2 regions of the Streptomyces sp. KL116D genome follow, and region 1 is predicted to be linked to the other one. Evidence: riboswitches for the same ligand, from Rfam matches in the RefSeq annotation. Region 1 holds a riboswitch; the other holds the start of a gene.
The links. A riboswitch is a leader RNA that binds a small molecule or an ion and turns the genes downstream of it on or off. The one in region 1 is predicted to bind S-adenosylmethionine.
Positions count from the first base shown of each region.

Region 2: linked by a shared signal. The riboswitch ahead of thrC (threonine synthase) and the one ahead of RBJ77_RS35520 (aminotransferase class V-fold PLP-dependent enzyme) in region 1 are both predicted to bind S-adenosylmethionine.

Region 1 is NZ_JASERH010000087.1:105,749-109,957, forward strand. Features, by position in the region: gene RBJ77_RS35515 (Lrp/AsnC family transcriptional regulator) at 1-202, shown strand, start outside; gene RBJ77_RS35520 (aminotransferase class V-fold PLP-dependent enzyme) at 228-1,637, opposite strand; SAM riboswitch class IV at 1,857-1,974, opposite strand; gene trpD (anthranilate phosphoribosyltransferase) at 2,080-3,144, opposite strand; gene RBJ77_RS35530 (cytochrome bc complex cytochrome b subunit) at 3,292-4,209, opposite strand, start outside.
Region 2 is NZ_JASERH010000013.1:8,814-13,022, reverse strand. Features, by position in the region: gene RBJ77_RS04130 (hypothetical protein) at 1-814, opposite strand, end outside; gene RBJ77_RS04125 (glucosyl-3-phosphoglycerate synthase) at 876-1,823, opposite strand; SAM riboswitch class I at 1,958-2,112, shown strand; gene thrC (threonine synthase) at 2,131-3,429, shown strand; gene RBJ77_RS04115 (ubiquitin-like small modifier protein 1) at 3,524-3,799, shown strand.

The DNA of each region.
Region 1 (4,209 bases):
CGTGAGCGAGGTCTTCTCCGTCACCGGCACCTACGACCTGATCGCCATGGTCCGGGTCGCGAGCCACGACGATCTGGCGGACGTCATCCCCGGCCGGATCAGCAAGATCCCCGGCGTCGAGGGCACGGACACGCACGTCGCGTTCCGGACGTACTCGCAGCACGACCTGGAGGCGGCGTTCGCGATCGGCCTCGACTCCTAGGACCCGGCTCCCGGGACCCAGAGCCTCAGACGGTCGTGGTGTCGGGCACGCAGCGGCCGTCCTGCGTGCGGTAGTTCCACTGCGCGCCGTCGCGCACGAGCTCCGTCACGGCGGCCACGAATCGCTCGACGTGCTCGTCGGGCGTGCCGGCGCCGAAGCTGACCCGGATGGCGTTGAGCGACTTCTCGCCGGGCGCGGCCTCCGGCGCCCCGCACTCGCCCTGCGTCTGCGGGTCGGAGCCGAGCAGGGTCCGCACCAGCGGGTGGGCGCAGAACAGTCCGTCGCGAACCCCGATCCCGTACTCGGCGGAGAGCGCGGCGGCGAAGTGCGAGGAGTTCCAGCCCTCCACCACGAACGAGATGACGCCGACGCGCGGCGCGTCGTCGCCGAACAGCGAGAGCACCTTCACCTCGGGCACCGCGGCGAGCCCGTCCCGCACCTTCCTGATCAGGAACTGCTCCCGCTCGACCAGGCTGTCGAAGCCGGCCTCGGTGAGCGCCTTGCAGGCCGAGGCGATCGAGTACACCCCGATGACGTTCGGCGAACCGGCCTCGTGCCGGGCGGCGGTGGTGTGCCACTCGACGTCCACGCCCCCGTCCGTGCGCCGGGCCACCTTGCGCGAGGCGCCGCCGCCGGCCAGGTACGGCTCGGCCTCGCTCAGCCAGTCGGAGCGGCCCGCGAGCACGCCCGAGCCGAACGGCGCGTACAGCTTGTGGCCGGAGAAGGCGACCCAGTCCACGTCCAACTCCTGTACGGAGACCGGGTGGTGGGGCGCGAGCTGGGCGGCGTCGAGGACGATGCGGGCGCCGTGCGCGTGCGCCGCGGCCGCGAGTTCGCGCACCGGCCAGAGCTCACCGGTCACGTTCGAGGCACCGGTGACGCAGACGAGGGCCGGAGCCCCATGTCCCGACGGGGTGTCGCGGTCGGCGAGGGCCCGCTCCAGGGTGGCGACCGCCTCGTCCGGGGTGCGCGGCGCGTTCAGGTAGGTCACCCGGGCGTCCCGCCACGGCAGCAGCGAGGCGTGGTGCTCGGTCTCGAAGACGAACACCTCGCAGTCGGCGGGGAGCGTGGCGGCGAGCAGGTTGAGCGAGTCGGTGGTGGACCGGGTGAAGACGACCTGGTCGCCGTCCCGGCAGTCGAGGAACTCGGCGACGGCGACGCGGGAGTTCTCGAACAGGTCGGTGGACAGCTGCGAGAGGTACCCGGCGCCGCGGTGCACGCTGCCGTAGTACGGCGCGTAGGCGGCGACGTCGTCCCAGACGCGCTGCAGGGCCGGCGCGCTGGCCGCGTAGTCGAGGGCTGCGTACGTCACTTCGCCACCGGTGACGAGCGGCACGGTGACGTCCCGGCCGAGCACCGGCAGCGGGGCGCCGCAGGACGGGTCGGCGGAGTCGGCGGAAGCGGCGGCGACGGCGGTGGAGGCGTGAGCGGACATGGCGGTATCTCCCGGCAGGTCAAGGCGAATCGGCTGTGAAGGCCCGCACGGCAGCACTCAACCGGCTGACGGCGTACGGGTGTTGACCTCGACGCGCGGGAACGACGGAAAGCACCGCACGGAGGGTGGTGGTGGAGATGGGGCCGAAGGCCCTAGCGCATTCGCTTGCTCACGAGACAGCTCCCTCGAACGACCCAGGACCCCTGGAAGTTCGCGAGGGGTCCGCGCTTGCCATGCGCCTTGCTGCGCACGGCCTGGTCTTCACCCAGGGCACCCCGCCACGGACGGAGGGTTGCCGGACAGCGGGCTGGGGCCTCGATCGCTGTCACTCATGACCTTGGACAGCATCCTGCCACACGTCCGGCATACGGCAAGGGCGCAGTCCAACTCCTGAGACGGATCCCACGTCGGACTGCGCCCTTGCGGCACACCTGCACGGCATTCAGCGGTTGCTGGCGACCACCCAGCGCTCCAGCGTCGCCTTCGCCGCCCCGGAGTCGATCGACTCGGCGGCCCGGTCCATGCCGGCCCTGATCTGCTCGACGAGCGTCCCGGTGCCCGGCCGGACGGCGACGAGCGCGGCGGCCGAGTTCAGCAGCACGGCGTCGCGCACGGGACCGCGCTCGCCGTCGAGGAGCCGGCGGGCCACCTCGGCGTTGAACGACGGGTCGCCGCCGCGCAGCGCGTCGATCGGCACCGTCTCGATGCCCACGTCGCGCGGGTCGAAGGTCTCCTCGTGCACGACCCCGTCGCGGACGACCCAGACCCGGGAGGTGCCGGTGACGGTCAGTTCGTCGAGTCCGTCGTCGCCGCGGAACACCAGGGAGGAGTTGCCGCGCTCGGCGAAGACGCCGGCCACGATGGGCGCCATCCGCGGGTCGGCGACACCGACGGCCTGCGCCTTGACCCGGGCCGGGTTGGTGAGCGGGCCCAGGAGGTTGAAGACGGTGCGGATGCCGATCTGGCCGCGCGCCGCGCCCGCGTACCGCAGCGCCGGGTGGAACTTCACGGCGAAGCAGAAGGTGATGCCCGCCTCCTCGGCCACCTCGGGCACCCGCCGCGGCGGCAGATCGAGGTTGACGCCCAGCTTCTCCAGCACGTCCGAGGAACCGGACGCCGAGGAGGCGGCCCGGTTGCCGTGCTTGACGACCTTGGCGCCGGCGCCCGCGATGACGATGGCGGACATGGTCGAGATGTTGACGGTCTTCGCGCCGTCCCCGCCGGTCCCCACGATGTCGACGGTCTCGCCGGGCACGTCGATCACGTTGGCGTGCTCGTACATGGCGCGGACCAGACCGGAGATCTCCTCCACGGTCTCGCCCTTGGCCCGCAGCGCCACCACGAAGGCCGCGATCTGCGCGTCGGTCGCCTCGCCCCGCATGATCCGGTCCATCGCCCACGCCGTGTCGTCGGCGCTCTGGTCCCGGCCCTCCAGCAGGCCGTTCAGGACGGAGGGCCAGGAACGGCCCGCCGCGGTGTTGCCTCCTGCGGGGGTCAAAGCGCTCATGGCCGCTCCTGAGTCGTGTACGACGAGACGTCGGGAAGAGAAGGATCGGGAGAATCCCCGCCCCCACCTTATCGAGGTGCGGGGACGGCAAAGAGCCCCCGTCCAGGCACTGGACGAGGGCTCCTGCCGTGGCGAACAGGTCGGAGATCAGTGGTGGCCGTGGCCGCTGGTGATCTCCTTGTACTCCTCGGCGGTGGGCTTGGGGATCTGGTTGTGCTCCCCGTAGTAGCCCTTCGAGAGCTTGGCGCGCAGCTTCTGCGTGCGCGACACCTTGCGCTCCACGCCGTTCTCGTCGACCGCGGGGCCGACCTCGAGCGGCTCGTACTGCTCGTGCGCCGTGAGCGTGTGCAGGGCCTCCTGGTCCAGCGGCTCGTGCACCTCGATGAACTCACCGTGCGGCAGGCGCTTGATGATGCCGGACTCGCGTCCGTGCAGCACCTTGTCCTTGTCGCGGCGCTGGAGGCCGAGGCAGATCCGCTTGGTGGCGATGAACACCAGGACCGGCACGACGAAGAAGCCGATGCGGACGAACCAGGTGATCGCGTTGATCGACAGGTGGAAGTGCGTGGCCCAGAGGTCGTTTCCACCACCCACGAGGAGCACGAAGTACCAGGAGATCCACGCGGCACCGAAGGCCGTGCGCGTCGGGGCGTTGCGCGGGCGGTCCAGGATGTGGTGCTCGCGCTTGTCGCCGGTGACCCAGGACTCGATGAACGGGTAGACCGCGATCGCGACCAGGACCAGCGGGAAGATGATCAGCGGGACGAACACACCCAGGACGAGGGTGTGGCCCCAGATGTTGATCTCCCAGCCCGGCATCGTACGGATCAGGCCCTCGGAGAAGCCCATGTACCAGTCGGGCTGCGCACCGGTGGACACCTGGTCGATGCGGTACGGGCCGATGGCCCAGATCGGGTTGATCGAGGCGATCGCCGCGATGATCGCGATGACACCGAAGACCAGGAAGAAGAAGCCTCCGGCCTTGGCCATGTAGACCGGCAGCAGCGGCATGCCGACGACGTTCTTCTCGGTCTTGCCGGCACCCGCGAACTGCGTGTGCTTGTG
Region 2 (4,209 bases), on a different contig from region 1:
CGCCGTCGGTCCGGTAGAAGCCGCTGACCTTGACGTCGGTGGCGGGCGAGGTGGAGCGCTGCAGGACGTGGCCGCCGTAGACGTAGATGTTGCGGCGGTCGGGCGCGTACTGGTCGTTCGGGGCGTCGTACTTGTAGACGACGGTCATGGACCAGCCGGCCACGCAGCCCTTGCCGGTGGGTGCCCAGACGTCACCGACGGCGACCGGGATCGGGGCGCCGGTCCCGGTGATCCCGCTGAACAGGTTCGTGACGTCGGCCTCGCCCGTGTAGTAGTGCGGGCCGCTGGTCGTCGCCGGGTCGCGCACCAGGTTCTCCGGGGCGACCTTGCTGGGCGCGGTGCCGTTCACGCCGACCACGGGCACGGCGTCGGTCGGCTCGCCGGGCGAGGGGAGCACGTCGGCGCCGGAGATGTCGCAGCGCTTCATCTGGGCGCCGCTCGGCCCCCGGTACGTGCCGTCGTTGCCGCCGAAGAAGAGGCGGGCGTAGGCGACCTCGGCGCCCGGCGGGAGGGCGACCTGACCGGTGCTGGAGCCGTACTCCGCCGTGGTGCCCGCGGTGTTGATCCGCTCCATGACGAAGGTGTTGTTGTTGTCGCGACCCTGGCCGTTCGCGGCGACGGCGCAGCGGGACGCCATGTCCGCCGGCGTGGTCGGGCACCCCATGACCGTGTTGCCGATGGTCTTGAAGTCGCCGTACAGCGCCTCGTCGTACCGCTTGGCGAAGGGGGAGACCACGTCTGCCGACGCGGGGCTCGCGGAGAGGCCGGTGAGGGGGTCGGCCAGGGCGGCGGTGGCGGCGAGCCCCGCCGCCAAGCCCTTTGCGTGTCTAAGCCACATAAAGGGCAATGTAGGCAAAACACATGAATGCCCTCAGTTACGCCACGCGACGCTCCGCATACTCGCTGATTTCGGCCATCGGGGGCCGCTCCTCGGTGTCCACCTCGTGGATCCGCGGTTCGAACCCGCGTTCCCCACGCTCGAACTGTGTGAGCACGGGCCGCACCAGATGTCCGCGCGCGAGCCGCAGCTGCGCCGTGCGGTAGATCGCCGCCGCCATCCGCCCCAGGGCCTGCCCGTCCTGGTGCCGGTGGATCCTGACCCCCACGTCGACCTGGGCGAGCGCGTCCAGGCCCACGGTGTGCAGGGCGTCCACCAGGAGACCCAGCTCCACGCCGTACCCCACGGGGAACGGCAGCCGTTCGAGCAGTGACCTGCGGGCCGCGTACTCGCCGCCCAACGGCTGGACGAATCCGGCCAGTTGGGGCCAGTGGAGATTGAGGATCGGGCGGGCCATCAGCTCGGTGACGCGACCGCCCTGGCCCGCGGCGCCGTCCAGCGGACGGTCGTACATCGCCTTCACGAAGTCCACGTCCGGGTTGGTCAGCAGCGGCCCGACGATCCCGGCGACGAAGTCCGCGGAGAACTCCTTCAGGTCCGCGTCGACGAAGCACACGATGTCACCGGAAGTGACGAGCAGCGAACGCCACAGCACTTCACCCTTTCCGGGTCTGGCCGGGATGCGCGGCAGGATCGCGTCCCGGTGCACGACCCGGGCCCCGGCCGCCGCGGCCGCCTCGGAGGTGCGGTCGGTCGAGCCGGAGTCGATCACGACGACCTCGTCGACGAGCGGCACGGCCTCCGTCATCAGCTCGCGCCGGATCACCGAGACGATCTCGCCGACCGTCTCCTCCTCGTTGAGCGCGGGCAGGACGACGCTCACCGTCCGGCCCGACGCCCGCTTCGCGGCGATCAGCTGCTGGCGCGGGCGGTCGGCCACGGACCAGGAACGCCTGCTCAGCCAGCGCTCGACCTCTTCCAGCACGGTCAGGGGCCTCCCGTATGTGATCCATCTCGCGGTTCGGACGACTATCTCAAGGGTCCAGGGCTTCGGTTACAGTCTTGAACAACGTCGGTGACCATCGCATGTCGGGGGTCCCGGACGTCACAATCGAATACCGCTCATCCAGAGGGGCAGAGGGATACGGCCCGTTGAAGCCCCGGCAACCCTCCAGCCGGTCTCGTCCGCACATCGCAGTGCGTCCGCGAGGCTCCCGGCTAGGGAAGGTGCCAAATCCGTCTCGCGGCGAGATGCGTCGCGAGGAAGATGAGGAGAAAGGGCCTCGCCTCTCATGGCTGCACAGACTGTCGCGACCGAACCCACGACCGCCCCCACCGTCGACCTCGGTCCCGCCTCCGGGCTCTCCTGCCGCGAGTGCGGCGCACAGTTCCCGCTCGGACCGATCTTCGCCTGCGTCGAGTGTTTCGGGCCTCTGGAAGTCGCGTACGACCTGCCCGTCGGCGACCCCGAGGCACTCCGCAAGCAGATCGAGGCCGGTCCCGCCAACATCTGGCGCTACGCCCCGCTGCTGCCCGTCCCGGCCGACGTCGCCGAGAAGCCGAACCTGAACCCCGGCTGGACCAAGCTCGTCAAGGCCGACAACCTCGCCCGTGAACTCGGCGTCGAGCAGGGCAAGTTGTTCGTCAAGGACGACTCGGGCAACCCCACGCACTCCTTCAAGGACCGGGTCGTCGCGCAGGCCATCGAGGCCGCCCGCGCCTTCGGCTTCACCACGCTCTCCTGCTCCTCCACGGGCAACCTGGCCGGCGCCGTCGGCGCCGCCGCGGCCCGCGCCGGCTTCCGCTCCTGCGTGTTCATCCCGCACGACCTGGAGCAGGGCAAGGTCGTCATGGCCGGTGTCTACGGCGGTGACCTCGTCGCGATCGAGGGCAACTACGACGACGTGAACCGCTTCTGCTCCGAGCTCATCGGCGACCCGCTGGGCGAGGGCTGGGGCTTTGTGAACGTGAATCTCCGCCCGTACTACGGCGAGGGTTCCAAGACGCTCGCGTACGAGATCTGCGAGCAGCTCGGCTGGCGGCTGCCCGACCAGCTGGTCATCCCGATCGCGTCCGGCTCGCAGTTCACGAAGATCGACAAGGGCCTGAAGGAGCTGATCGCGCTCGGTCTCGTCGAGGACAAGCCGTACAAGCTCTTCGGCGCCCAGGCCGAGGGCTGCTCCCCGGTCTCCGTCGCCTACAAGGGCGGCCACGACGTGGTCCGCCCGCAGAAGCCGAACACGATCGCCAAGTCGCTCGCGATCGGGAACCCGGCCGACGGCCCGTACGTCCTGGACATCGCGCGCCGCACCGGCGGTGCCGTGGAGGACGTGAACGACGAGCAGGTCGTCGACGCGATCAAGCTGCTCGCGCAGACGGAGGGCATCTTCGCCGAGACGGCGGGCGGTGTGACGCTGGGCGTCACGAAGAAGCTCATCGAGGCGGGCCTCATCGACCCGTCCCTGACGACGGTCGTCCTGAACACGGGCGACGGTCTGAAGACCCTCGACGCGGTCGCGGAGTCTTCGCAGGCCACAGCGACCATTCGGCCGTCGCTGGACGCGTTCCGCGCTGCCGGGCTCGCCGAGTAGATTCCCCCGACCCGCCCCTTCCCGAAACCGGGGGCCCTGCCCCCGGATCCCCGCTCCTCGAACGCCGGCGGGGCTGAAAGACCGAGGTGAACCCATGAGCGTCAACGTCCGCATCCCCACCATCCTCCGCACCTACACCGGCGGTCAGGCCGAGGTCGCCGCCGAGGGCGCGACCCTCGCCGACGTCATCGCCGACCTGGAGAAGAACCACACCGGCATCGCCGCCCGCGTCCTCGACGACCAGGGCAAGCTGCGCCGCTTCGTCAACGTCTACGTCAACGACGACGACGTCCGCTTCGAGCAGGGCCTGGAGACGGCGACGCCGGACGGCGCGGGCGTCTCGATCATTCCGGCCGTCGCCGGCGGCTGATCTTTCGCCGTTCCACACAGAGTTACTCGAATTGCCCCCTCCGCGAGAGAAGCGGAGGGGGCAATTCTGCATGGTTGAGCGCGGTACAGTTGGGGAACCTGCTTCGCTCTCGTACGTGGTGCATGACGGGCGCATATGAGTTCTCGCCCGAGCCCCGACAAGAAGCAGCCAAAGTGTCCAGCCCATTCGGGCTCTTTATGGCATTTGTGCGGCCCGACTTGCCCTGGAATCCGGTGAGTTGGCCTGGTTTCCCCGATCTGGCGTGCCCAGAATTCTCGTCCGATTGACCTGTTGCAGACGGCAGTTGGGCAGATACATTCAGCCGCGGTCGACGCGTTCCGGCGCACACCCCCAAACCCTTTGGGGCGTGAGGTCTGACCCGGGACCGCGAAGTGTGGTCTCGCGCAAGG